DNA from 4 places in the Bacillus sp. LR--39 genome. Region 3 is predicted to be linked to each of the others. Evidence: riboswitches for the same ligand, from Rfam matches in the RefSeq annotation. Region 3 holds a riboswitch; each other region holds the start of a gene.
What was found. Region 3 has a riboswitch for S-adenosylmethionine ahead of ACWHAR_RS04855 (2-hydroxyacid dehydrogenase). Riboswitches for the same ligand answer to the same signal wherever they lie in the genome.
Positions count from the first base shown of each region.

Region 1: another riboswitch for S-adenosylmethionine. It lies ahead of mtnK (S-methyl-5-thioribose kinase); the one in region 3 lies ahead of ACWHAR_RS04855 (2-hydroxyacid dehydrogenase).
Region 2: another riboswitch for S-adenosylmethionine. It lies ahead of metE (5-methyltetrahydropteroyltriglutamate--homocysteine S-methyltransferase); the one in region 3 lies ahead of ACWHAR_RS04855 (2-hydroxyacid dehydrogenase).
Region 4: another riboswitch for S-adenosylmethionine. It lies ahead of ACWHAR_RS08415 (methionine biosynthesis PLP-dependent protein); the one in region 3 lies ahead of ACWHAR_RS04855 (2-hydroxyacid dehydrogenase).

Region 1 covers NZ_JBSIOT010000001.1:1,609,874-1,617,191, reverse strand. The annotation lists gene ACWHAR_RS07560 (PAS domain-containing sensor histidine kinase) at 200-2,419, shown strand; gene ACWHAR_RS07555 (methylated-DNA--[protein]-cysteine S-methyltransferase) at 2,416-2,913, shown strand; gene mtnA (S-methyl-5-thioribose-1-phosphate isomerase) at 3,155-4,216, opposite strand; gene mtnK (S-methyl-5-thioribose kinase) at 4,223-5,407, opposite strand; SAM riboswitch class I at 5,517-5,671, opposite strand; gene ACWHAR_RS07540 (carbon-nitrogen family hydrolase) at 5,764-6,543, opposite strand; gene ACWHAR_RS07535 (pyridoxal phosphate-dependent aminotransferase) at 6,635-7,318, shown strand, end outside.
Region 2 covers NZ_JBSIOT010000001.1:1,639,097-1,646,414, forward strand. The annotation lists gene ACWHAR_RS07690 (STAS domain-containing protein) at 24-857, opposite strand; gene ACWHAR_RS07695 (S8 family peptidase) at 1,077-2,036, shown strand; SAM riboswitch class I at 2,176-2,330, shown strand; gene metE (5-methyltetrahydropteroyltriglutamate--homocysteine S-methyltransferase) at 2,414-4,702, shown strand; gene ACWHAR_RS07705 (AAA family ATPase) at 4,963-6,741, opposite strand.
Region 3 covers NZ_JBSIOT010000001.1:903,834-911,151, forward strand. The annotation lists gene ACWHAR_RS04825 (SMI1/KNR4 family protein) at 1-296, shown strand, start outside; gene ACWHAR_RS04830 (hypothetical protein) at 335-616, opposite strand; gene ACWHAR_RS04835 (MarR family winged helix-turn-helix transcriptional regulator) at 609-1,187, opposite strand; gene ACWHAR_RS04840 (hypothetical protein) at 1,387-1,611, shown strand; gene ACWHAR_RS04845 (hypothetical protein) at 1,655-1,882, opposite strand; gene ACWHAR_RS04850 (molybdopterin oxidoreductase family protein) at 1,994-4,057, opposite strand; SAM riboswitch class I at 4,205-4,297, shown strand; gene ACWHAR_RS04855 (2-hydroxyacid dehydrogenase) at 4,419-5,435, shown strand; gene ACWHAR_RS04860 (FGGY-family carbohydrate kinase) at 5,428-6,894, shown strand; gene ACWHAR_RS04865 (RbtT/DalT/CsbX family MFS transporter) at 6,942-7,318, shown strand, end outside.
Region 4 covers NZ_JBSIOT010000001.1:1,773,124-1,780,441, forward strand. The annotation lists gene ACWHAR_RS08400 (hypothetical protein) at 1-121, shown strand, start outside; tRNA gene ACWHAR_RS08405 (tRNA-Val) at 365-437, opposite strand; gene metC (cystathionine beta-lyase) at 577-1,752, opposite strand; gene ACWHAR_RS08415 (methionine biosynthesis PLP-dependent protein) at 1,745-2,866, opposite strand; SAM riboswitch class I at 2,936-3,061, opposite strand; gene ACWHAR_RS08420 (esterase family protein) at 3,236-3,958, shown strand; gene ACWHAR_RS08425 (YjcG family protein) at 3,984-4,499, shown strand; gene ACWHAR_RS08430 (GNAT family N-acetyltransferase) at 4,504-4,935, shown strand; gene ACWHAR_RS08435 (AbrB/MazE/SpoVT family DNA-binding domain-containing protein) at 5,096-5,329, shown strand; gene ACWHAR_RS08440 (ABC transporter ATP-binding protein) at 5,330-6,067, shown strand; gene ACWHAR_RS08445 (ABC transporter permease) at 6,060-6,782, shown strand; gene bla (subclass B1 metallo-beta-lactamase) at 6,824-7,318, opposite strand, start outside.

The DNA.
Region 1 (7,318 bases), 710 kb from region 3:
ATTTTAAAATAAAAAATAAAAAATTGAAGGAGGACAAAAGGGATTGTTAGGATGATGTAATGGGGAGGTAAGGATCGTAGAAAAAGACTTTAACTTGTCATATCATTGAAATTTTCTGAAATGTATAGGGCGAATGAAGGAAGATGAGGTATTTTGTAGAAATATTGAAGGATAGGTTTTTGAAGAAGGAGTGTACTGAATGGCTGAAACTCTGGATTTGCAAACAAAAGAGTCGCTGAAAGAGCAGCTGAAGCGGATGAAAGAGGAAAATGACCGCCTGAAGAGTGATTTGAACCGGTATCACGTGATTATGAATAACACGCTTGATGCCATTTTTATATGCCGTAAGGAAATGAAAATCGTCCAGGCGAACGAGGCTGCGGCCCGGATGATGCAGATTGAGGCAGAGAGCCTCATTAACCGCTCCGTCCTGGATTTTTTATATTCCGTGCCTCAGGAAGAACTGAATAAGGCCGTGAAAAAGTTTTTAAAAAAAGGCCATCTGTGGAAAGAGGTGCCGATTAAGCTTGACAGCGGCGCGACGAAATACATTGAATTCCTCGCCAGAGACGGAATTGGGGAGGATTATTTTTTTGTGGTGATGAGGGATATCTCCTCTAAAAAAATATTAGAGCGCGAATTCTCCATGAACGAGCAGCTGTTTAAAGATTTGTTTGACAGGGCTGTCGACGGCATCGTGCTGTTTGATAAGGACGGCGGGTTTATTGATGCGAACCTCTCTTTTTGCAAAAGCTTTGAGATCGGCCAGAATGAATTGTCCCATCTGTCGCTCCGCCATTTTACCGACGGAGAAAACAAAAAGCATCTGAAAGAAATCTGGGAAACCCTCCGCAGAAAAGGAAACGCCAAAGGAGAACTGCCTGTCAAGCTTCGGTCCGGCGAAGAGAAGCTGTTTGAATTTACGATTACGTCCAACTTAATCAGCGGGTTCTACATGTCTATTATGAGAGACATAACAGAGAAACGGTTGATGGAATTGAAACTCTTTAAAAGCGAAGAGCGATTCCGCGAAATTTTTGAAAACGCCATGGACGCGATTGTCATTTGGTCTGATGACGGAAAGATTGCCAAAGCAAACGAATCGGCGTGCCGCATTTTCGAACTGCCGATGGATAAGCTGGTGGAGCGGAATTTATGTACGTTTATCGTTGATCCGCAGAAAAAATACAAGCAGATTAAGAAGAAATATGAAAAATACGGAGAAATCCGTGAAGAAATGCTGTTTCAGATGGCAAACGGCCAATTTAAAGAGCTTGAGTTCACATCAAAACGAACCATACTTGAAGGTCAGCATTTAACCATTTTAAGAAATGTCAGTGATCGTAAGCGGATGGAAAAAGAATTGCGGGAAAGCGAGCTGAAATTCAGAAAAGTATTCAACGGCTCAATGGACGGCAAGGTCTTATTTGACAACCAATTCCGCATTATTGACGCGAATCCTCTCGCAAGCCGTATACTCGGTATGCCGGATGAGGAGCTGAGAGCGTACACCGTTCCGGATATTCTTTCTTTATTTGATATTGAAAACGCGGGTGTTCCCGCCAGAAAGATTGATTTAGAAGGAATGGATAATGAAATCCCCTTCCTGTTAAGCAGCAGCGACAGCCGCAAACTGGAATTCTCCTTCAAAAGAAATATCATTCAAAATATGAATCTGGCCATCTTTAAAGATGTCACAGAGGCCAAAGAGCTTGAAGAGAGGCTGCGGAAATCCGACACTCTTCATGTTGTAGGGGAGCTGGCGGCGGGTATCGCCCACGAAATCAGAAACCCGATGACGGCGCTGAAAGGGTTCATTCAGCTTCTTCAAGGAAGCATTGAAGGTGAATATTCTCTGTACTTTAACGTCATTACCTCAGAATTAAAACGCATCGAGTCTATCATCACTGAATTTTTAATTTTAGCGAAACCTCAGGCGATATTATATGAAGAAAAAGACGTGACGCAGATTATGAAAGACACGGCTGATCTTTTGAATGCCCAGGCCAATCTTGTTAATGTGCAGATCCATCTGAACCTGACCGGAAACATCCCGCCGATTTACTGTGAACCGAATCAATTAAAACAGGTGTTTATCAATATTTTAAAAAACGCAATTGAAGTCATGCCGGGCGGCGGCAATATCTACGTGACCATTCAGTCTTCTGATCAAGACCACATTTTGATTTCTATTCAAGATGAAGGAACAGGCATTTCCGAAGACAAATTAAAACGTCTGGGTGAACCATTTTACACGACAAAAGACAGGGGAACGGGCCTCGGCCTCATGGTCAGTTATAAAATCATCGAAGAGCATCAGGGCCGCATTCATGTGGAAAGTGAAGAAGGGAAGGGCACGGTTTTTCATTTGACGCTTCCGGTCCGGCAGAATACGGAAGAAAGAAGGAGCGGGGAATGATCTGTTTTACAAGTGTGAAAGCGCCGTTTGGAACCGTCATCGTAACAGAGGAAGAGAGCTTTATTACCGGCCTGTTTCTCACCGGGGAAGAGTTTGAGAAATGGCGGAAAGGCGCGCCCGGCGTAAAGCCGTGCGAAACCGCTTTGCTGTCGGAGGCGAAACAGCAGCTGACAGCATATTTTTCAGGAGAAAGAAAGCAATTCTCTCTGCCTCTGAGACAAAAAGGCACACCCTTTCAGGAAAGGGTATGGAACGCGCTGACGATGATTCCTTACGGGGAATCCCGAAGCTACGGCGATATGGCTGAAGCGATCGGAAAACCGAAAGCGGTGCGCGCCATCGGACAAGCCAATAAACGAAACCGGCTGCCGATTTTGATCCCGTGCCATCGGGTAATCGGCAAAAACAGCGCCTTAACGGGATACGCTGGCACGAAGACGGATGTAAAAGCGGTGCTGCTGAACATCGAACAAATATCCTATAAAGAAAAATAAAGCGTATGGCACGTTCCGTTTTTTCACGTCCGACATATCATTTTATTAAGTGAAAAAAGTTGGTCTGATGAAAAAGGAGGACGAAGCCTGATGAAAATGAGCCGTCCGCAAAAGATAGCCGGTTATGCAGAGCTGTTTTTTAAAATGCATCTCATTACAGCCGTCCAAAAAGATGAAGTGATTACATTGTGCAGACAAAAAAACCGCTGACATTGCCTGAGGCAACATCATCAGCGGTTTTTCAGCTCAGCTGGCAGTCAGCGAATAATTGTTCAATTTCTTCCGTGTAAGAACCGGTCACAATTCCTTTCTCGGTTATAATGCCGGAAATCAGGCTGCCCGGTGTGATGTCAAAGGCCGGATTGAAGACCGGCACATCCTCGGGAGCGGTGCGTATGCCGGAGATCTGTCTGACTTCATCCGGATCTCTTTCTTCAATCGGAATCTGATCGCCGTTTTCAATCTGCAAGTCAAATGTCGAAAGCGGTGCGGCCACAAAAAACGGAATTTGAAAGGCGTTTGCCAAAATAGCGAGGCCGTACGTTCCGATTTTGTTGGCCGTATCACCGTTTTTTGCAATTCTGTCAGCGCCGACAATGACCGCAGAAATATGTTTTTCCTTCATTGTATGGGCGGCCATGCTGTCGGTAATGAGCGTGACATCAATTCCGCCCTGCATCAGCTCCCACGCCGTCAGCCGTGATCCTTGGAGAACGGGTCTTGTTTCACATGCGTAGATATGAAGGCCGAGGTCTTTTTGTTTTGCTAAGTAAAAGGGAGCAAGCGCCGTACCGTACCGGCTTGTGGCGATCGAGCCCGCATTGCAGATGGTCATGATCTGGTCGCCTTTTTTAAAAAGGTGCAGCGCATTTTGGCCGATCATACGGCATGTTTCTTCATCCTCAATCTGAATTTGAATGGCTTCATGGACGAGCGTTGTCTTCGCTTCATTGATTGAGATCGCATCCCTGATGGAATCCGTCAGTCTGTCAAGCGCCCACGCGAGGTTGACGGCAGTGGGCCTTGAACTGTTTAAATACGCTTTGACGTCGGCGAACTGACGTCGAAAATCTGAAAGGTCGCGGGCTTCAAACGACTTGGCGGAGAGCGCGAGCCCGAACGCCGCGGTTATACCGATGGCCGGGGCGCCCCTTACTTTCAGCGTGACAATCGCGTCGAATACATCTTCCTTTGTTTCAAGTTCCGCATATTCAGTGACGTCGGGAAGCTTTTGCTGATTTAAAATGCGAATGTAGGTTTCTTTCCATTCTACAGAACGGGGGATGGCAAATTCATTGGTCATGCTGCATCATTCCTTTACACGGAGCTTAAATTGGTCCAGAACCTCGGTGATATGCTTCAGTTTTTTTCTGTTTTCGATATAATAGGCGCCGATGTCAAGCGCCAGCTTCTTCCGTTCGATTCGTTTGTCAAACGGAGTGATTTCATCTAAGTCAGCCACGTGGGCGAGTCCGATCGTGCGCCGGATCAATTCGCATCCCGCAAAACCGACCGCTTCCTCAAACGCGTTTTTCAGTGTGTCTTCCAGCAGGTGTCTGCGGGAAGGCAGGCAGTCTTTCTCCCATGCTTCACTGAATGTTTTCACAAATGTATCCCATACGGCGGCAGTATGGTCATATAACGGCTGTCTGTCGTCACCGTCGCGGCTGAGGGCGTTTAAGAGCAGATTGGCGATAAATTGGCCGATGTCAAACCCGATCGGTCCGAAGAAAGCAAACTCGGGATCAATCACCTTTGTTTCATGTTCATCTGCGAAGATGCTTCCCGTGTGCAGATCGCCGTGAACCAATGTTTCCGCGGAATTCAGAAAGATGGCTTTCAATTCGTCAGCGCCTTCTTTCAGCCGGGAATTGTTCCAAACTTTTTCTGCGTATGGGCGCAGCTCCTCTTCAAAATCGTTTGTCTCATGGTCGAGAAACGGTTCTGTAAACACAAGCCTTTCTGTAATATTGCAAAGCTCAGGATTTGTAAACTGCTTTGCGAGCTGCTGCTTTACTTTCGCATCAAGCGCATAATCGGATGAGTAAAAAAGCGTTTTCCCTAAAAATTCACCGATATGAACCGATAAGTTCGGATAATGCTGCCCTTCCAGCAGCCCTTTTCTTGAAATCCGCAAATGGGAGAGGTCTTCCATTACCGTGACGGCCATCTCAGTATCGGAATAGTAAACGGCCGGAACGAGGTGCGGCACGTGTTCGCCCTGGCGGATGAGGGCGCTGCTTTCGATTCTCGCCCGGTCAATGGTAAGCGGCCAGCTTTCACCGACGACTTTCGCGTAAGGGATTGCCTGTTTAATAATCAGTCCTTTTTTGTTTTCTTTATCGTAAACATGAAAGACGTAATTTAAATTGCCGTCGCCGATTTCACGGCATGTCAGAGTGCTTTTGCTTTGGAATAAGCCGAGCTTGACGGCTAACGCGGCGGCGGAGCTTTCTGTTAATTGTTCATAAAGACTTGTTTTAGTTGCTGACATGGATTTACCCTCCAATTATGTAGTGGCAGTAAGAGATCGTGACGGAGAATACGCCCGAAAAAAAGCCTCCTTCTCTGAAAGAGAAGGAGGCTGAAACAGTGCAGTCCGCCTCTTATCTCTCAGATAACATCTGATGGAATTAGCACCGTGCCTTATGAGACAATCGTCTCGGCGCAAAAATCACGCGCCCCATTTCACAATGGAATTACGGTCGGTTGCTGTTGGGGTCAAAAGGCCAATCCCTCGCCCAACTCTCGATAAGAGAAAAATATATTGATTTGTATCACAATTCGGATTAATCAGTTGATGAAAATATTAGCAGGTGCCGGATATTCTTGTCAACATTTTTTTGGAAATTAATATAAATCACGCCGCAAGTCTTGGAAAACCGGAATAGTTCCCCGCACGTCCGCGCTTTCTGACACATCGATTTCCGCCCGGACTGCGCCTTCCGTCCGGTCTCCTTCGGCTAAAATCCGGCCCCACGGGTCAATAATCAGGCTGTGGCCGGCAAATTCATTATCGGGATTGGACCCCGTGCAGTTAGAGGCTGCGACAAAACATTGGTTTTCAATTGCTCTGGCGATAAGCAGGCTTCGCCAATGATCAAGGCGGGGCAGAGGCCATTCCGCAGAGATAAACAGGACATTCGCGCCCTGGGACGTATGCTTTCTGATCCATTCGGGGAAACGGATATCATAGCAGATCAGCCCGGCGCACTTGACACCGTCAAGCTCAAAGGAACCGTCGCTGTTTCCTGCTGCCAAGTAAAGGTGTTCATCCATCAGCTGAAACAGATGGGCTTTCTGATACCGCTTCACGATCTGTCCGCTGTTATCGGCGATGTACATGGTGTTATAGACATTTTCGCCTTCTTTAACCGCAAAAGATCCGGCAACGAGGTGTACGTTGTATGTTTTTGCCGTTTCTTTAAGCCATTGTTCCGAAACTTTGCCGTTTTCATCCGCCAGCTGGTCTAGCCGTGTGAGATCATAGCCGGTCGTCCACAACTCAGGAAGCACGATTACATCCGCATGGCGGCTTTCTTGCTTAATCAAAGATTCTGCTTTTTTAAAGTTTTCTGAAGGATTTCCGTATGAAATATCAAATTGCAAACAGGAAACGGTCCATTTCATTTTTTAACACCTCAAGTTTCTCTTTACTTTTTTTATTTAACCATATATGATGATGGACTATCATTTCAAGACATTTTTAGAAGGTGAAAATATGAACTTTGAAATCTCAGATGTACTCAAACAGCTGCCGGAACAATTTTTCGCATCATTGGTGCAAAAAGTGAATCAAAAGCTGAAAGAAGGCAGAGATGTCATCAATTTAGGGCAGGGAAACCCTGATCAGCCGACGCCTCAGCATATCGTTGAAGAAATGAAGCGCGCCGTCGAAAGGCCGGAAAATCATAAATACTCATCATTCCGGGGCGCTTACAGCTTCAAAAAAGCAGCCGCTGCATTTTATGAAAGGGAGTACGGGGTCACGCTTGATCCGGAAACGGAAGTCGCCGTGCTGTTCGGAGGCAAGGCGGGACTTGTTGAGCTTCCGCAATGTCTTTTAAACCCGGGAGATACCATTCTGGTGCCTGATCCCGGATATCCTGATTACTGGTCAGGCGTCGCCCTTGCGAAAGCGAAAATGGAAATGATGCCGCTGACAGAAGAAAGAGGGTTTCTCCCTGATTACAGCGTAATTCCTGAAAAGGTGCGGAGCGAGGCGAAGCTGCTGTATCTCAATTATCCGAATAATCCGACCGGCGCTGTGGCAACAGAGGCGTTTTTCGAGGAGACGGTCGGTTTTGCGGAACAAAACGGCATTTGTGTCGTTCATGATTTCGCGTACGGAGCCGTCGGCTTTGACGGGCATAAACCGCTGAGCTTTTTGCAGACCGAAGGCGCA
Region 2 (7,318 bases), 740 kb from region 3:
GGCAGCCTGTTTTGTTATGTATGTTATTGATGATAATTGAGAGCCTGAGCGAGATTGGACTTGATCGTAATATCTGAGAAATTAATGCCGAGCTGTACGGCGGTTTGAGCCATTTCCGGCCTGATTCCGGATAAAGTGGACGTGACGCCGATCAGGTTCAGCGCCTCAATTAATTTAAAAATCTGATGCGCCACCATCGTATCGACAACCACTACACCCGACAGGTCAATAAACAGATGTTCAATCAGCCGTTTGGCACATGTGCTCAGCGTATTTTCAAGAATGAATTTGGCGCGCTCCGTGTCAATATCGCCGACAAGCGGCAGCAGCGCCGTCCGTTTGCTCAGCGTGATAACCGGCGAGCTTAACTCCAAAATCATTTCTCTTTGCGCGTTCAGCTGCATTTTTGAGTTATGCTCGGCATGATCGACAAACGTGTAAATCGTAAAATCAAATACTTGTACAATTAAATTCTCCCATTTCTTCCTTTCTCCCTGTGCAAACGAAGATTCATGTTTATCGGCAAACGCATCATAATAACTGATGTATAGTCTCCGGTTTCTCATAAATTCACGGACCACATACTGGACGGGTGTATCCAGATGCTTCTGGTCTTTCGCGAGCTCAATCACCCACTGCTCGAACTCTTCTAAAAATTCTTTTTGCGGCATAATATACATTTTATTAATATGCCGGTAAAATTCTTTATCCTGCTCCGTCAGTTCTTCTGTGATGACAGGATTTGTCAAAGAATAAATCGAATTCGGATCCGAATCTTCCATCGTTTCGATCCACTCTTTCGCAATTTGATCCACTTGTTCTGAAAAATAGTTGTATAATGCTTCACTTATCTTCATATCTCTTCTCCTTTCCCATTTCCAATTATAGCGTCAGCGGGTCATGAATGAAAATGAAAGCTGTCAAACTATCCATATATTTGAAATTTTTTAGTACGATAGATTACGCCTTTTTTATGAAAATGCTTCAAATGACTCTTTCCGGCCGGCATGCTCTGCCATAAAATAGTAGCAACACCCTTGTATCCACTCGCAAGCATAAAAAAGGAGGGCTTTTTTATGAATGGTGAAATGCATTTGATTCCTTATGTCACGGATGAACAGATCATGGATGTGAACGAGCTTCCTGAGGGGATTAAAGTGATTAAGGCGCCAGAGTTGTGGGCAAAAGGGTTTAAAGGCAAGGATATTAAAATCGCGGTGCTTGACACAGGCTGCGACATCAATCATCCTGATTTGAAAGACCGGATTGTCGGCGGGAAAAACTTCACCGATGATGACGGAGGCAAAGAAGACGCGATTTCCGATTATAACGGACACGGGACACACGTTTCCGGAACGATTGCCGCCAATGATTCAAACGGCGGAATTTCGGGTGTCGCGCCGGAAGCAAGCCTTTTAATCGTTAAAGTTCTCGGCGGTCAAAACGGCAGCGGCAAATACGAATGGATCATTAACGGCATCAACTACGCCGTTGAACAAAAGGCCGATATCATTTCCATGTCACTCGGCGGGCCAAGCGATGTGCCTGAATTGAAAGAAGCCGTCACAAATGCGGTAAAAAGCGGTGTTCTGGTCGTTTGCGCAGCAGGAAACGAAGGCGACGGAGACGAGCGTACAGAGGAACTGTCGTATCCGGCCGCTTACAACGAAGTGATCGCAGTCGGATCAGTCTCAATCGCCCGTAAATCGTCTGAATTTTCAAACGCAAATAAAGAGATTGACCTGGTGGCTCCGGGAGAAAATATTCTCTCCACCCTTCCCAACCATAAATACGGGAAGCTGACGGGCACTTCAATGGCCGCCCCGCATGTGAGCGGAGCACTTGCCTTAATAAAAGGGCTTGAACAGGACGCGTTTCAGCGGACGCTTTCTGAGGCTGAAGTCTACGCCCAGCTCGTGCGGCGGACCCTTCCTTTGGACATCTCCAAAACATTGGCCGGGAACGGATTTCTGTATTTAGACGCGCCTGAAGTGCTGATGGAAAGAGCCGAACAGGCCCAGCTGCTGTCTTTCTGATATTTTTCTCGTATAATGATTAATCAGCTTGTCATATCACCAATTTTTAAATTGTGAGATTTTCTATTGACAGTGATCTGAATAAGCTGATAAGATAACCAACAAATGATGTAACTTTTCAAAAAAATTGAAATATTTTCTCTTATCGAGAGTTGGGCGAGGGATTGGCCTTTTGACCCCAACAGCAACCGACCGTAATTCCATTGTGAAATGGGGCGCGTGATTTTTGCGCCGAGACGACTGTCTCATAAGGCACGGTGCTAATTCCATCAGACGTGATCTGAGAGATAAGAGAGGCTTGCATTTTGAAGTTAAAGCCTCTTTCTCTCATGAGAAAGAGGCTTTTTTGTTACATCTCACTTAAAGGAGGAAACTTAATGACAACAATCAAAACTTCGAACCTCGGTTTTCCGAGAATCGGCTTGAACAGAGAATGGAAAAAAGCGCTTGAGGCTTATTGGAAAGGTAACACTGATAAAGAAACGTTTCTTAAAGAGCTTGACGGTTTATTCTTATCAGCTGTCAAAACACAGCTTGACCAACATATCGATATCGTGCCGGTCTCTGATTTCACCCATTATGACCATGTGCTTGATACAGCCGTCAGCTTTAACTGGATTCCGGAAAGATTCCGCAGCATCACGGATCCCGTTGATACATACTTTGCGATTGCCCGCGGTGTAAAAGACGCCGTTTCCAGTGAAATGACGAAATGGTTCAATACCAACTACCATTACATCGTTCCTGAATATGACGAAAGCATTGAATTCCGTCTGACGAGAAACAAACAGCTTGACGACTACCGCCGGATCAAAGAAGAATTCGGAGCGGAAACAAAACCTGTCATCGTCGGTCCGTACACATTCGTCACACTTGCGAAAGGATACGAAGAATCAGAAGCGAAAGCGATTCAAAAGCGCCTTGTTCCTCTTTATGTGCAGCTGCTGAAAGAGCTTGAAGCAGAAGGCGTCAAATGGGTTCAGATTGATGAGCCTGCCCTTGTGACAGCTTCTTCTGAAGATGTCCGCGCCGCCAAAGACCTCTATGAGGCGATCACAAAAGAGCTTTCAGGACTGAATGTCCTCCTGCAGACATACTTCGATTCGGTTGATGCATATGAAGAACTCGTTTCTTATCCTGTACAGGGAATCGGGCTTGACTTCGTACATGATAAAGGCAGAAACCTTGAGCAGCTGAAAAAGCACGGCTTCCCGAAAGATAAAGTACTGGCAGCCGGTGTGGTCGACGGCCGGAACATTTGGAAAATCGATGTTGAAGAACGCCTTGACGCGGCTTCGGATATCCTCAGCCACGCTGATGTTGAGGAGTTATGGATTCAGCCTTCAAGCAGCCTTCTGCACGTGCCGGTGGCGAAACACCCTGACGAGCATCTTGAAAAGGATTTGCTGAACGGCCTGTCATACGCTAAAGAAAAACTGGCGGAACTCGGCGTCTTAAAAGAAGGGCTTCTGTCCGGAAAAGCGGCCGTCAGTGAGCAGATCGAAGAATCAAAAGCGGCACTTAAGGCTTTAAAAGCATTCGCAACAGGAGCGAACTCAGCTCAAAAAGAAGAGCTGAATCAGCTGACGGAAAAAGATTTCTCCCGTCCGGCAATCTTTGAAGAACGATTGGCGCTGCAGAATGAATCACTCGGTCTCCCCCTTCTGCCGACGACGACAATCGGAAGCTTCCCTCAATCTGCCGAGGTGCGGAGCGCACGGCAAAAATGGCGCAAAAAAGATTGGACTGATGAACAGTACCAAGCCTTTATTAATGCGGAAACGAAGCGCTGGGTTGACATTCAGGAAGAAATCGGCTTAGACGTGCTCGTTCACGGAGAATTTGAGCGGACGGACATGGTCGAATACTTCGGTGAAAAACTGGCCGGATTCGCCTTTACGAAATATGCATGGGTGCAGTCTTACGGTTCACGCTGCGTACGTCCGCCTGTCATTTTCGGAGATGTCGAATTTATCGAACCGATGACGGTAAAAGATACGGTCTACGCCCAATCGCTGACGGAAAAACACATGAAAGGCATGCTGACGGGACCTGTCACCATCTTAAACTGGTCATTCCCGCGTGTGGATATTTCAAGAAAAGAAATCGCCTTCCAGATCGGGCTTGCCCTCAGAAAAGAAGTAAAAGCGCTTGAAGATGCCGGTATTCAGATTATCCAAGTGGATGAACCCGCGCTCCGCGAAGGACTGCCGTTAAAAACGCAGGATTGGGATGAATATTTAACTTGGGCCGCAGAAGCATTCCGGTTAACGACGTCTTCTGTGCAAAATGAGACGCAGATTCATACGCATATGTGTTACAGCAACTTTGAAGATATCGTAGATACGATCAATGATCTTGACGCGGATGTCATTACAATCGAACACAGCCGAAGCCACGGAGGATTTTTAGAATACTTGAAAGAACATCCTTACGTGAAAGGCCTCGGACTCGGTGTATACGACATTCACAGCCCGCGTGTGCCGGCAACTGAAGAAATCTATCAAATTATTGATGACGCGCTTGAAGTGTGTCCGACTGACCGCTTCTGGGTAAACCCGGACTGCGGACTGAAAACAAGACAGCAGGAAGAAACCGTTGCGGCATTAAAAAATATGGTCGACGCCGCGAAACAGGCACGAAAAAAACAAGCTCAGCTTGTATAATGAAAACAGCCATCCGCAAATCGCGGGTGGCTGTTTTCATTATACAAGGGGGGAATAGGATATCTACTCTTTTTTCTCAAACGTGAGGTTTCCGTGTTCCCAACTACCAGTACAATCAGAGATGTTTCAAATTGAGAAAACTCCAACTGTTTCACAATATTTAAAAGCATTAAAATAAAGATAAAATGATGATAACAAGGTTAGCGAATAGTTGACGCTGGTTAAATTGTGAAGCGCCTCTTTGTTATGAAACTAGAGTGTTAAGACTTGACTCTTTCATCATCTTTAACAAATAAATCAATTTTTTTAATTAAACTTGGAATTTCCCCATCAACTTGGAGATCATCTTTTGTAATAAATTGAAGTATCTGTACAGGAGAAATAGAGATTTTCCATTCGCTTTGTATATATTTATTTATACTTGAAATTAACTCTTTTCCAGGTACAACAGACAAGCGGTAAAATAAATCGCTCCAATTTTCCTCAAATTCATTAGTTTTATTAGCAATTATGGTTGCCACTGAGATTCCGCTATTCTTTTTCCTTTCAATTTCATTATGGATTAATTGTCCCATAACATAATTTTTTTTATCATCTGTAACTTCTAAAAGAATATTTTCCGTATTGAATTCTTGAACTACCTCTGTTTGAATTCTCTTAGCTCTTGCTTTTAATTTTGCTGTGATAGCTTTACCTATTGCTGAAGGTATCAATAAATAGTTTTCTATCTCTTTCTTCTCTAGCACATGAATAAACGAAACTTTATTACTAAGATTTCTCTTAAGGTCATTTACTTGTTCAACAGTTTTGTAGTCTCTATCAAACAAGCATGAAACCATTATTTTCTCACGTAAAACTCCTGAAAAAGCCCAATCTGCGTGTCCAATTTTCTCCCATTGCGAAGCCCCATTAATAGGTATAACGGTTAACTCACCACTATTAAATAACGTAAGATACCCTAATATCTTTGCGAACTTTTCTAAGTATTTACTATCTTGACCTTCTACAAACAACACTCGTTTACCCCTTGCCAATCGTGTTAAATGAATATTCTGGGTAGATCCTAATATTTCAACAACATCTTGCAATCCTATAAGATCAGTTAATCTTTTTGCAAACTTCTTTCTTTTTTCAATAACTAGAACTTCATCTGGTTCTACTTCGTTTATAATTTCAATTGAATGTGTAGCTATAACAACATTCACTTGCAAATCCCTTAATATTGTAATGAGCTTTCTTTGCAAATCTGGATGTAAATATATCTCTGGTTCATCAATTACAATCAAGTCTGCACTCTTAGATTTAATTAAATGTGTCAATAATTGTAACCAAATTTGAAAACCATTACCTGATAAAAAAACTTCTCTTGGTATCCTGTTTTCATAACAAAACATAGTTAAATCATTTGAAAGCAGATCAGTCCTTTTAGGCTGTTCTATACTCATACCTGACCATGTTTTTTCTAAAATATCTTTAAATTCATTAAAATCCTCCTCATCGTGGTACCAAATGTTCCTAAATAGTCGAGGTGCGCGATGGCTACTTTTGAACCTGCTAACGTAGTCTATTTCCCTTACTTTCTCATCTTCTTCCAATGGTCCCAAAGTGGGTACTATTGAAAGATTTAAAGGAAACGTCTGTTTAAAGGCAGTTGTACTTTTTATCGTCTTAGTCTCTCCTTCAGTGTATAGTAAGGGTTCATTATCTTTAGTAAATTCTATTATCAATGTCTTTTTGCCGGAAAATCTATACTCTATTACAGTAGGCTCCTCACTATAGTCAGTATGAATAAATTTCAAATTGATTGGTATACTTGTTTCTGGGATATAAAGTCCAGATACCACTTTACCTCTAGTATTTTGTAAAGTCTTTAGTTTATACTTAGAAGCATATCTATATGACCCTGCTAACACCTTTAACCCATCAATTACAGTTGATTTTCCACTATTATTAGGACCCACCAATATATTGAAATCATTAAATGAAACAGAGAAATTCTCATGTGTCTTAAAGTTTTTAAATTTAATTGATTTTAGCAATTAAAGCACCCTCACTAAATTGTTTTATGATAATATTACCATGAAATTATTCCCGTTGAAATAAGAGGGATTCCTACTTTTAAGTCTATTATTTGAAGCATTTAAATAAGTTTTTCCATCATATAGATTTAAAACGTCCCATTGTATACCTTGTTTTTAAAGATAACCTAAAGAGTTATTCCAAGAACATTTCCTAACAAAACATATCCCTATCTCTTTAAAAAGTTAGTAGTACTATTACATATAAACCTCCTCCAAACTTGGGTGAGTATAAACTAATCTATAAGATTCATGGTTTAGAACCTCTTAGAAATCTATATTCTTTTTGTTGTTTAACTGATTAATTTTTATTAATGCCATGCTCAATACATGTAAGCAATGATCCGACATCCCATGCTGAAGTAACCGCGATTCAGATGCGGTCCGGACGCTTCAAACATATCAGCTTGACGATTACGTGATTTACACAAGCTGTGAACCCTGCCATGTGTTTAGGTACCATTTATTAGGTGAAACCATAAGCAATTTATTACGCTTCCAGCCACCCAGATGCCTCCGAAGCAGGCTTCAATGACAC
Region 3 (7,318 bases):
ATGGAATTGATATTTTAGGGTATGACTTTGGCGGGGCTTCGGTAGTTGAAACCACAGAGGAATATCGTAATTATTATCATTTATCTGATGGACTTGTGATACTAGAAGATATTGATTTTTTTGCTTATGCCTTAGATACTAATAAAATGAACAGTAATAATGAATGCCCTGTTTTTATTTGGGATAGAGTGCTTGGATATCAAGACAAGCTAGCCGACAGCTTTATTGAATTTTTCTACAGAAGGTTGCTTGAAAAAAAAGAAAACTGGGAAGAAGATGAAGACTGGGACGATTAATAAAGAAAGCTCTCTTTTAGAGAGCTTTTTTTAGGTTTTCAATTTTTAACAGGCTTTATAATGAGCAAACAGGCATTACTCAAAATACTCGCCGCGCCTATCCAAAGCAGCCATTGTGTTGCGGTCAGCCATGAGGCAGTTAGGATAAAGAGTCCAATGGCAATTGATATATAATTGCCGGCTCGGTCCAGTTTGCGTTTGCGATGAAATTTATATTTAGCATGAGAAATAAATTGATCAATTTTATCTTTCAGCTCATAGCATTTTTCCTTTATCGTATCCTCTGTTTCTTTTACTTTTCGATAAAGCATATTATTCATCGTCTGCACTCCCATATCGCCGTTTTGAAAATTCAGCCATGATTTTTTCTTCATAGTCATCTGAGATGAATTGTGCCTGATCTTCAACTTTCAAATGTACTTTTTCTTCAAAACCATCCTGTTCTTCACCATCAAAACGATAAAGTTTTTGCAATAGCCTCCAGAATGTTTCAATTTCATCAGTTGTGAAGTCATGAAACATATCCGCTAAAAAATAGGTGGATTTTTCTGAACAGGAAATTAACGCTTTTTTTCCTTCAGGGGTAATCTCAATATTGATTGCACGTTTATCCAGTTTGCTTGGCACAGTGTGAACATATCCTTTTTTCGCGAGGCTTGAAATTAATTTGTTAGCGGTTTGTTTTGTTGTGCCCAGCTTTTTAGCGATATTCATAAGTGTGGTATCTTCCGTCGGTAAATGGGCAATAGCAATAAGAGTCATGTGCTGTCGGGAAGTCAGCATTTCTAAGTATTCGTCCCCCCGAGCCTGCACTTTATTGACAACCGAAAATAATGATGCGTAACTTTGCTGCATAACATGCAGTTCCTTCATTAATAATTTAATATCCATAAGTTATCTCCTATCTAAATCGTCACCATGTTGACAATGACAATATACATTGAAATGAAAAACAAGTCAACATGGTGACTAATAGTAGCGGCTACGGCTGTTTTCAAAAATGTCACAGGCAGTCGGAGTGTTTACAAAAGGGGAAATAAGTATAATAAATGCGAAAAGGGCATTAATCTAAAGTGAGAAGGTGTTTGGCATGCAGAAAGTGAACTGGTCAGAACAGTATGAATGGTTCAATAAACAAGATGAAAAAGACGGGTGTTTAATGGCGCTCCTTCGTCATGAGCTTACATATGAGGAAGTCATACGGTTATATATGAAAGGGTTTTATTTGAAATCAAAAGAAGGGGATGTTTCGTTACGTAAGAACGATATCTGTCGTATGTTTGGGGTTGAAGAGAGGCAGGGCGGCAAATCTTAATGAACGGGAAGAGAAAAACTCTTCCCGCTTTTCATGGCAGCTGTTATTCTTTTTCCAGCATGGAAGTCAGCCATTCTCTTAATGTATTCTTCTGCACATACCGCTTTCCGTTTCTCGTGATATGCGGAATGTCAGAGGTGTCGGGCACGATTTGTTTTGCTTCTTCCTTCGTAACTCCTAAATAATAACCAATATAGAAGTGCAGATCTTTTTCTTTAATGAGAATGTGGTCAGTGTGTTCATGAGGATCAGGTGATTTAAAGTTTTTCAATCCGTCTCCGATGAAATATCCGGCTAAAGCGATTCCAATGCCGGTAATATATCCAAACCTCCAATAAACGTTATCATTTTGGATTCAGCCTTCAGCAAAACCGTCGGGCGTTTATTGCGGACGGTTTTGATTGCTGAGCTTTTCCACCTGCACCTTTCCGGAGAAGAAAACAGCGCCTCCGCCCATATCCGCCAGCCGATCGGGCGTGAGCGAATTGACGAGCTGTTTTTTATCATCCATATCGGCCCAAAGACCTTGGCTGACTGCAACGCCGGGAAGCACCTGTTCGCCGACCGAAGCTGTTAATTCACACTCGCCGCGGTGATTCCAAACTCTAACGGTTTCCCCGTCTTCTATGTTCCGGCGTACAGCATCCTCTGTATGAATAAAAAGCTTTGGCGCTTTTTCCAGTTTTACGTGTTTTTCATTATTCGAAAATGTCGAATTTAAAAAATTATGATTCGGTCCCGGGACAAATAAAAGCGGAAAATCGTCATCGCTCTCAAGAGGGATATGTGTCGGCAGCGCGGGATAACCGTCCTGTTTCATCTTTTCCGAATATAATTCAATTCTTCCGCTCGGTGTCTTGAGCTTTCCCGGAAAAAGCGGTTTTTTCCGTTTGGCTTTCATGAAGGAATGGCGTGAGAGCGCTTCGTAATCAATATCCTCGATATACGGATTGTCGGGAAAGTCCAGCGCCTGTCTGATCAATTCTTCATCGGAATCCTGAAGCTCCTGCTCGGTAAATCCCATTGCCCCGGCAAGCAAACGGAACACTTCCGTATTCGATTTGCTGTCCCCGTAGGGTTCGATCACCGGTTTTTGCAGCTGAATAAAATGATGCCAGTAAGACGTGTAAAAATCCGTGTTTTCAAAAGCGGATGCAGCAGGGAGCACGATATCCGCATATTTGGCGGTTTCCGTTAAAAACAGATCGTGAACGACTGTAAATAAATCCTCACGCAGCAGGCCTTTTCTGACTTTATTCGCTTCCGGCGCAACCACTGCGGGATTCGTACCGTAAATAAACAGGGAGCGCACGGGCGGTTTTGTTTCTAACAGAACGCTTCCGAGCCTGTTCATATTAAATGATCGTGGCTTTTTGCCGTAAAGCAGATCAGGCCGCTGGAGCGCTTGTCTGTTATAGTTTAATACCGCGCTGTTGTGCTTGATTGCGCCTCCACCGGTGTTGAGCCACTGTCCTGTAACAGCCGGTAGACAGGCAACTGTGCGGACGATCATTCCGCCATTGTCATGGTGCTGAATGCCGTTTCCGATCCTGATAAGGGAAGGGGAGGTTTCCCCGTACATTCTCGCAAGGCGTCTGATATCGTCGGCTTTAACGCCTGTAATAGCAGAAACTGTTTCCGGATCATAGTGTTGAACATGCGCTTTTAATTCGTCACTGCCTTCGGTGTATTCTGTGAGAAATGCTTCATCGTGAAGGTTTTCGTCGAATAAGACATGCATGATACCGAGGGCGAGTGCGGCATCTGTGCCGGGCCGAATGGGAATAAACCAATCGGCAAGCCGGCCGGTTTGGTTCTTATGTACATCGATAACGACAATTTTAGCCCCTTTTTTCCGGGCTTTTTGAGCAATCATGACTTGGTGCATATTCGTGCTGACGGCATTGATCCCCCAAAAAATAAAGAGCTTTGCATGTATGGTCTCCTCCGGATCAGTACCCGCTCCTTCACCCATTGTATAGTTATAGCCTTCAGATCCGGCTTTGCTGCAAATCGTCCGTTCGAGATGACTCGCTCCGAGACGATGGAAAAAACGGCGGTCCATTCCCTCTGCCGCCAGTTTTCCCATGTTGCCGTAAAAGCTGTACGGAAGAATGCTTTCCGCTCCTTCTTCGGCAATAAGCTCTTTCCAGCGCGCACTGATCGTATTGAACGCTTCCTCCCAGGAAATAGGCGCAAACGCGGCTTCACCTTTTTTACCGATCCGTTTTAACGGAACGGTTAAGCGCTTCTCATCATAAATACGCTCAGCCATGTGTCTGACTTTGTTGCAAATATTCCCTGATGTGACCGGGTGATCGGGGTCTCCCTGAATGTTAACGATTTTTCCGTCTTTTTTTGTCACAAGCAAGCCGCATTGATCGGGACAGTCTAGTGAGCATACCGACTTAAAGACCCCGTTCGGCTGTGTTGCAGCAGAATTCATAGCCCATTTCTCCTCTTTGTTTATATTGTAAGCATTATAACATTTCAAAATCGAACGTCAATTCAGAAAAAAAGTGTTGACATCACGGAAAGACTTTTCTATGATGAGTTTATTCTTTTAAACAGCCTGACAATTTCATCATTTTATTTTCTATCCAGAGAGGTGGAGGGACTGGCCCTATGAAACCTCGGCAACATTTATTGTGCCAATTCCAGCAAGCGCATGCTTGAAAGATAGGAAAGAATGATCTATACATATTTGTGCGCTTCAAGCGCATAAAGACGGTATATGAATCTCTTTCCTTCTTTGGGGAAAGAGATTTTTTTATGAAAAAATTTATGTGAAAAGGATGTTTTGCACCATGACGGTTTTAATTACCTCGCCATATCACGACGAGGGGCTGAAGGAGCTGACTGAGCTGTTCGGCCGGACTGTGCACCGGCCGTGGAAGAAGAACGGCCGGGCCTATCGGGAAGATGAATTAATCCGAATGATTCAAGAGACAAACGCGTCGGGGCTTATTACTGAACTTGATGAGGTGTCTGAGCGTGTTATTGACATATTGCCCGATTCCGCTTTTATCGGTGTCTGCAGAGGAACGCCGTCTAATGTGAATATTGCGGCGGCGACTAAAAGAAAAATCCCCGTTTTCTTTACACCGGCCCGCAATGCCCAGGCTGTTGCTGAAATGTTTATCGGAAATGTGATTTCATTTTTACGTCATACGTATTCTTCCCTTCAGTGGCTGAAGGACGGGAAGTGGAATGGTGAATATTTGCAGGCTTACGTCAAATTCAGAGGAAATGAGCTGACGGGGAAAACAGTCGGCCTTATCGGTTTCGGAGCTGTCGGACAGAGAATCGCCCGGCTATTGGCCGCTTTTGACTGCAAGGTGCTTTACTATGACCCATTTGTCCGTCATGAAAACCGGGAGTATGAAAAAACGACGATTGAACGGGTATTTTCTGAAAGTGATATTGTTTCCGTTCACTTGCCGCGCACAGAAGAAACCATCGGCCTTATCGGCGCCCGGCACTTTCAATTGATGAAACAGGAAGCTGTTTTTGTCAATACGTCAAGAGCGGCGGTTACAGACAGGGAAGAGCTGCTGCGGGTGCTGAAAGAACGGCGGATTAAGGGAGCGATCCTTGACGTGTTTTATCACGAACCGCCTGAATCTTCTGATTATGAATTGATCTCTTTGCCGAATGTGTTAGCGACTCCCCATTTAGCGGGCGCAACATTTGAAGTGGAAGATCATCATGTGAAGATTTTAAATGAAGCGCTTTTCAAATGGAAACAAGATCAAACCTGCTCAATACGTGAACTTTATAACAAAAGAGAACTTGAACCGGAAGGAGGAGGCTGTAATGGATGAACAAAAAGGCTACCTTGTATTTGACATCGGGACGGGGAATGCGCGAGTCGCGGTCGTGACTGCCGGCGGCGATGTGACCGCGCTTGAAAGGGAAGACATTGAATATGTGACGGATCCGCTTTATCCGGACGGACGATATTTCTCACCGGAAGAGTTATGGAAGCAAATCAGCGCTATGGCAAGGAAGGTTATTGGCAAAAGCCCTCATATTACATTAATCGGAATCACCTCAACAAGCCAGAGGCAGGGAATTGTTCTGATCAATAAAGATAAAAAGGCATTTCTCGGTCTGCCCAACATTGATAACAGAGGGCGTGAATGGGAAGACGGGATTGAGGCAAAAGAAGAAGTGCATCAGCAAACCGGACGTCTTCCGAGCGCTTTATTTTCCGCCATGAAACTTGTCGGATTAAAAGCTAGACAGCCGTCTTTATGGAAAGAAGTGAAGTACATCACAAGCATCAGTGACTGGGTGACATTTGAGCTGAGCGGTATTTTAAGCTATGAACCGTCACAGGCTGCTGAAACACTGCTGTTTGACGTAAGGAAAAAGGCGTGGTCAGAGACATTATGCAACATCTTCGGTGTGCCTTCTGCCATTCTTCCTTCACTCGTCCGATCTGGGACGGTTGTCGGAATGTTAACGTTTAAGAAAACGGCGGTTCTCGGTCTTTCTGAAAGAGTGCCTGTGATTGCAGGCGGGGGAGACACACAGCTTGCCATCAAAAGTGCAGATGCAAAGCCGGGAGATATCGTCATCGTATCCGGCACGACGACGCCGATTATAAAGATAACAGCTGAGACCGGAACCGAAAGATTAGAGAATGCATGGCTGAATTGCCATACAGAAGAAGGTCAATGGCTTCTTGAAACGAATCCGGGTGTAACAGGACTCAATTATCAAAAATTAAAATCCATTTTTTATCCGAATGAATCCTACGGCGTCATGGAACGGGAAATCGCAAGTCTGCCGAAACATGATCATGCTTGTATTTCTGCGTTAGGCTCCTATTTATCGCCAGAGAAAAACGCACTGGCAAAAGGCGGATTTATTTTTGACGCCCCGCTGTCCCAAAACTTAAGCAGAGCCCATTTTGTCAAAGCCGCACTGCTGGAAATCGCTTTTTCAATCAAATGGAACTATGAGGCGTTAACAGAGGTGGCTTCCTTTTCAAAAGATTATGTGAAGGTGTGCGGCGGCGGTTTCCAAAGTGATGCTTTGACACAGTTTCTTGCTAACCTTCTCCAAAAGAAAATTTATAAGAGAGAGGGGTTCAGCCAGGCATCCGCAATGGGAGCGGCGATGATTTGCAACGAAGCTCTCGGTGTGAAAGCAGAGCTTTCGAGCCGCACAAAGGTAATTGAGCCGGAAGCGGATCAGACGGATCTCTTCCTATATGAAGAATGGAAATATACGCAAAAGTTATTTACTCGTTTTCAGCCGGCGGTGAAAGCCTGACTTGGGGATGAGATGACAACATGAAAGTTTGCTGAGGAGGAACAAAAATGCTTAATAAAATAGGAATTCCGAAACAGCTCGCCTGGGGATTTTTGGGAGTCGTGCTGTTTATGATGGGGGATGGCCTTGAACAAGGCTGGCTCAGCCCGTTTTTAGTTGAAAACGGCTTGACGGTACAGCAATCAGCATCCCTGTTTACGGTTTACGGTATTTCTCTCGCTGTGGCGTCTTGGTTTTCAGGGGTCTGCCTCGAAGCCTTCGGCGCAAAGCGGACGATGTTTATGGGGCTGTTGTTTTACGTTATCGGAACAGCCGCGTTTATCGCATACGGATTTGAAAATCTTAATTTGCCGGTGATGTATGTCACGTATTTTATTAAAGGGCTGGGTTATCCGCTGTTTGCCTATTCATTTTTGACATGGGT
Region 4 (7,318 bases), 870 kb from region 3:
CATAGAACACCTTTATACAGAAAATGAAAACGATAGAAGCTCCATGGAGACAGAAAAATCCAAAAAACTTATACTCGATTGGAGAGACAAGATCCCCCAAAGGTATAAGAGTGATGATTGAAACTTTAGGTCCCTTGAAATTCAAGGGACCTTTTTATTACTTAATACCGCTTCAAGTTTCACTTTGTTTTCGATCCGCAGTTCTATCTGGAGAACTCATTAGGAACGGTCTGACGAATTTTTGGTTTTCAGTGCATAATAGCAATCAATGCCATTTCCTTGCCCTTCTTACTGGAATAATGTAAGTCTCTAGAGCTGTTTCAATAAAAAATAAAAAACCCTTGCTACGCAAGGGTTTTGGCTATGATTCCGACTGGGCTCGAACCAGCGACCTCTACCCTGTCAAGGTAGCGCTCTCCCAGCTGAGCTACGGAATCATGATATGTATGTGTTGCTGGGTATGTTGTTGTCTCTCTGACATTTATAATTATATCTCCTGATTTCTCATTCGTCAACACTTTTTTTATCTAAAATAAAAAAAAGGGCGCGTCGCAAAATTGACGGCGCCCTTTTCGTTTATGATCTCACTTGGGCGGGGGTTATTTTTTTCAATGCCTGTTCGAAGTCCCGTTCTAAATCTTCGGCGTTTTCGACTCCGACGCTCAGGCGCAGAAGGCCGTCTGTGATGCCGCGTTTCTCCCTCTCTGCTTTCGGCATGGCGGCATGCGACATGGCTGCAGGGTATGAGAGAATGGACTCGACGGCGCCGAGGCTGACGGCAAATACCGGAAGCGATACGTTTTCGACCAGCTTTTTGACGGCTTCTTTGCTTTCCAATTCAAAGGACAGGACGGCGCCCGCTCCGCTCGCTTGACGTTTATGGGTATCGGCTCCCGGGTGTCCGGCAAGGCCGGGATAGTAAACGTTTTTGACTGCGGGATGCCCGTCAAAATAGGCAGCCAGCCGCTCAGCCGTCCGGCTCGCTTTTTCCAGTCTGACCTGCAATGTTTTTAAGCCGCGCAGCACGAGCCAGCAATCTTGCACGCCAAGGACGGCGCCGAACGAGTTTTGCAGCTTATACAGCTGATTGCCGAGCTCTTCATCTTTTACGGCGGCAAGGCCTGACAGCACATCACTGTGTCCGCTCAGGAATTTTGTTGCGCTGTGAAGCACAATATCAACGCCGAGATCAAGCGGACGCTGCAGTGCAGGTGTCATGAATGTATTATCCAGAAAGGTCAGACAGCCGTTTTCTTTTGCAAGCTGGACAACCGCTTTAATATCAGTAATTCCAAGTGTCGGATTTGACGGTGTTTCCATATAAATGACCTTTGTGTTCGGCTGGATATTCCGCGCCACTTCGTTGATATCCGTCATATCGACAAAGGTATGTTCGATCCCGAAACGGGACAGAACCTCAGTCACCATGCGGAATGTTCCGCCGTACACATCCTCCGTGACGAGAACATGGTCGCCTTGGGATAAGAGCAGAAACGCCGTCGAAATCGCCGCCATTCCGGAGCTGAAAGCAAATCCTCTCGTTCCGCCTTCAAGACCTGCGATCGTTTCTTCAAGCGCTGTTCTTGTCGGTGTGCCTGAGCGGCTGTAGTCATATGTCCCGAATTCTTCAAATGAAGACTGATGGAATGTGGAAGCATGCTGGATCGGGACGCTGACGGCTCCGGTGGCTCCGTCTGTTTTAAATGGATTGTGCACGAGCTGGGTTTCCAGCGTCCAATTGTGATTACTCATATGATACGGCCCCCTCTTTTACTTGCTGTAATGCCTGCTTTACATCCCGCTTCAAATCTTCTGCATGTTCAATGCCCACTGAAAATCTCAGCAGACGGTTGCAGACGCCGTTTGCGATACGGATGTCTTCCGGAATGTCCATGTGCGTCTGCGTCGCGGGATATGTAATAAAGCTTTCCACCCCGCCGAGACTTTCTGCGAAACAGATCGTTTTCAGCGCCTTTAAAAACGGATTGACCCATTCCTCTTTTTGCAGCCGGAAAGACAGCATCCCGCCTTTTCCGGGATATAACACGTCGGCAATTTCTTCTTCCTGTTCTAAAAATTCTGCAAGTTCACGGGCGTTTTCTTCATGACGGCGCATTCTGAGTCCGAGTGTTTTCATCCCTCTCATTAAAAGCCACGAATCAAACGGCGGGAGAACCGCGCCGATCGCATTTTGGTGATTAAACATGATCTCGCCGAGCTCTTCATCCTTAACGACAGCCAGACCGGCAAGGAGATCATTGTGCCCCGCTAAATATTTTGTGGCGCTGTGAATGACGATGTCCGCTCCCAGTTCAAGCGGGCGCTGGAGCACCGGGGTATAAAACGTATTATCCACAATTAAAAGCAGGCCGGCTTCTTTCGTAATCCGGGCGATTTTTTCAATGTCCGCCTCCTGCATTAACGGGTTTGTCGGTGTTTCAACAAATACCGCTTTCGTATTTTCCGTTATTTTGGAGCGTAAACAGTCTTCATCGCTGAAATCATCGTAAATAAAGCTTAAGCCGTATTTTCTCCATTCGTTTTCAAACAAACGGTACGTGCCTCCGTATAAATCGGAGGATACAATCAATTCATCCCCGCTTTTAAATAAAGCCATAATGGTTTGAATGGCTGCCATTCCCGAGCTGAAAGCAAATCCTCTCGCACCGTTTTCCAACACGGCGATGGCGTCTTCGACGAGCTGGCGTGTCGGGTTTTTCGTGCGCACGTAATCAAAACCTGTAGATTCTCCTATTCCTCTATGGCGGTAAGCGGTGGACAGATAAATCGGCGGACTGACCGTTCCCGTTGCTTCTTCGCTTCTATTTCCGATTTGGGCTAATTTTGTATCAACATGCTGCGTCATCAGTAAGCACCATCCTTTTTCAAAAATAAAAAAGCCCCCTCTTCATAAGAAGAAGGAGCTTTTCTCTTCCTCTTATCTTCCAAGCATGTGAATCGCTTGCTGGATTTAGCACCTTGGCACTTTGCCTTCCCGCGGCAAAGCAAACCGGTTGCTGAGGTTTCAAAGGGCCAGTCCCTCCACCTCTCGTGATAAGAATATTGTTTTGTATTTTCTGATTGTTCTATATTAACGCACTATAAAATGAATTTCAATAACTTTTTATTTATCTGAACTCTCGCAAGAAGTGCATCTGAAGAAAGAAATTTCTAATAATTCATGGTACAATAGGAAAAAACCATCAAGACAAGAAGCGGCCTGGAGGAATGCGATGTGGCATCAAAAAACGGAATCATTCATGAGAAAAAACTTTTCTCCCATGAGCTTGAAGAGGAAATGACCGTTTTGGTCTACCTGCCCGCCACCTTCTCCCCCCTGTATAAATATCATACGGTCATCGCTCAGGACGGCCATGATTATTTCAGATTAGGGAGAATTGGGCGGCAGGCGGAAGAGCTTATGTCAAAAGGGGAAATTGACCGCTGCATCATTATCGGCGTCCCTTATAAAAATGTGCGGGAGCGAAGAAACACATACCATCCAGAAGGCTCTAAGTTCGCCTCATATAAGCGATTTATCGCAAATGAGCTCGTTCCTTTTATCGACAAAGAATACCCGACTTATCAAGTCGGATACGGCCGCACCATGATCGGGGATTCCCTCGGCGGAACCGTTTCGCTCATGACGGCGATTGACTATCCGAACATGTTTGGAAACGTCATCATGCAGTCTCCGTATGTTGACGGGCACGTGCTGGATGCCGTCCGGCAGTCGGAGGATCTCAAACAGATTTCCGTCTATCATCAAATCGGAGAAAAAGAAACCGGCGTTCACACGACAGACGGCCAGGTTCTTGATTTCACCGCGCCGAACGAAGAGCTCAAACAGCTGCTGGAAAGCAAACAGTCTGAATACACGTATGAAACCTTCGACGGGGATCATAAATGGACCTACTGGCAGCCGCTCATCACGCCGGCGCTGAAAAAAATGCTGTAACCATTCATTTAAGGAGGGAACTTTCATGAAATACGGTATTGTTTTATTTCCATCAAAAAAATTACAGGATCTCGCAAACTCGTACCGGAAACGCTACGACCCGAGCTACGCGCTCATTCCTCCGCACCTGACGCTAAGAGATCCGTTTGAAGCGACAGAACAGGAAATCGAGCAGGTCGTATCACAGCTGAGACAGACGGCGAAAGAGTCGCATCCGCTCGTTCTGAAAATCACAAAATACAGCTCGTTTTCTCCTGTGAATAATGTGATATATATGAAAGCGGAGCCGACGGAGGAATTAAAATCTCTGAGTGAGAAATGCTACTCAGGAGCATTATCCGGCGAGCCGGAATACAGCTTCGTTCCGCATGTCACGGTCGGCCAGAAGCTGTCGTCAGATGAACATTCCGACGTACTCGGACAGCTGAAAATGCAGGACATTTCCCACGAAGAAGTCATCGACCGTTTTCACTTGCTCTATCAGTTGGATAACGGCTCATGGACTGTGTACGAAACATTTTTATTAGGCGGAGGAGAATAACTGTTTGGAATCCATCATCGCAAAAACTGAAAAACAGCTGAACGACGCTTTTTTCGTCAGAAAAGAGGTCTTCGTTAAAGAACAGCACGTTCCGGAAGAAGAAGAGATTGATCAATTCGAGGACACGTCAGAGCATATAGTCATATATGACGGCGGCCAGCCGGTCGGAGCCGGCAGATGGCGCATGAAAGACGGGCATGGAAAATTAGAACGCATCTGCGTGATGAAAAGCCATCGTTCTTCAGGCGTCGGAGCCATCATTATGCAGGCGCTTGAAAAAGCGGCGGCAGCCAAGGGCGCCGACAGCTTTATCTTACATGCGCAGACGCAGGCAGTTCCGTTTTACGAAAAACAAGGATACCGCGTCACATCCGGCGAAGAATTTCTCGATGCGGGCATCCCCCATCTGGAAATGATAAAGAAACACAAACGATAAAATCAAAAGCACTCCTGTTGATATGGCAGGAGTGCTTTTTTTATGAAAATAATACTATTTCATGAATTTTATTGAATTTTATGGAATTTTAATGTATGTTTAGTATACTAAGTATTACAATTCATACAAAAAATACAATTCATATTTCGGAGGGATAAACATGACGGCACCAAAAGGAAAGCATATATTCGGGACTGTTAAAGTGGGCACAAAAGGACAGATTGTCATTCCTAAAGAAGCAAGAGATGTTTTCGATATAAATCCGGGGGATTCACTGCTTATGCTTGGGGATGACCAGCAAGGTATCGCACTTGTTAAACAAGAACTCTTTTTCGAATTTGCAAAAGATATTTTAAACGCTAAGCAAATCGATGAAGATAGTGAGGATGAGTAAATGCACGCGATTGAGCTGAAGCAATTAACGAAACATTATAAAGAAACCGCCGCCGTTGACCGTCTTGAGTTCTCAATTGAGAAAGGGGAATTTTTCGCATTACTCGGTGAGAACGGAGCCGGAAAAACGACATTAATCAGTATGCTTTGCGGACTCCTTTCTCCGGATGACGGTGATGCATCAGTGCTTGGACACAGTATTTTGACTGATTTGGATAAAATAAAACCGAAATTGAATATGTCCCCGCAGGAAACAGCCATCGCTCCTCATCTAACCGTACGGGAAAACTTAGAGTTTATAGCCGGAGTCTACGGAATTCCGAAAAAAGAAGCAAAAAAAAGAACAGATGAGATGCTCGAATTGTTTCAATTAAAAGAGAAAGAAAGAGCAAAAACAAAAACATTATCAGGAGGAATGCAGCGCCGCCTCAGCATCGCAATGGGAATGATCACCAAGCCGGATATTTATTTCTTAGATGAACCGACATTAGGGCTGGACGTCCGTTCACGCCGCGAGTTGTGGAAAAATCTTGAGGCATTAAAGGGAGACATGACGATTATATTAACGACACACTATTTAGAAGAGGCTGAAGCCCTGGCAGATCGTATTTGCATTTTAGAAAATGGGACTTTAAAAGCACTGGGCACGGCGGAGGCTCTGAAAAAGCAAACTCATTCAGCCACATTTGAAGATGCCTTTTTAGCGATTTGTGACGGGGAGGCGGGTCTTTATGCTTGATTTCGCCATTCGCAACCGCAAAGAAATTTTTCGTGACCCCCTGTCTATTATCCTTGGAATCGCACTGCCTGTTATTCTATTGTTTCTGTTTACGGCGATTGAAAAAAATGCGCCGCTTGATACCTTTAAAATTCAGCACTTAGCACCCGGACTCATTGTTTTCGGTTTCGCTTTCCTTACAATGTTCTCTGCATTGCTGATCGCAAAAGACAAACAGACCGCCCTTTTGACCCGTTTGTTTGCTTCCCCTTTAAAAACAGCCGATTATGTCATCGGTTATGCAATGCCGATGCTGCCGTTAGCCATTTTACAAATCGTCATTTGTTTTATCGCAGCAGCGGCTGCCGGTTTATCCGCCGAGTGGATGAATCTTCTCGCAGGTATCGCTGTCTTGCTGCCGATTGCGATGATGTCCGTTTTCTTCGGTTTATGTTTAGGGGCTGTGTTTACGGACAAACAAATTTCAGGTATCGGAACGATTTATATTACACTCGTGCAATTTCTGGGCGGGGCTTGGATGGAGGTGAGCCTGCTCGGTGACACATTCAAACATATCGCTTATGCCTTACCGTTTATTCACTCGATCGAGCTGGCTCAGGAAGTCATATCCGGAGATTATTCTTCCTTTCATCAGCATATTTGGCCGATAGCGGGATATACCGTTTTGGCGCTTGCACTTGCTTTCCTCAGTTTTATGAAAATCAGGAAGAGATAAAAAAAGCCGGCACTCCGTAATGGGAGCGCCGGTCTTCTTTATTACGTTTCTTTCAGAAGGTTTATCGTATGCGGCAGCAGACGGTCATCCCCCGGACTGCCATGGCCCGGAACGACAATGCTGATGTCCTGATATCTTTTCATGACTTTGCTGACGGCGCGCGGCCACTGATCCGGATAAAAGCCCGGAGTAGGCACGATTTCCTTTGTTTCTAAAGCCTTGATTAAGCATCCGCCGAATAAGAGCTTATCCTCAGGCAGCCAGACGGGAATATTGTCTTCCGTATGCCCTTTTCCCGGATAAAACGTTTCAATTTTCATATCGCCGAACTGCAGCTTTGTCACGTTTTTCAAATCTCCGAGCGGCCGGTCATATCCCTGCTGTCGGGCGAAGTCGGCGGTCAGCTTCGTGCTGTGCACCTTTACCCCGTATTTGTACAGGGTGTTCAGACCGCCGATACGATCGTCATGGGCGTGTGTCACAATGGCATCGGTCATCCTTTTGCCGGGAAACCGCTGTTTTATTTGTGTCATTAA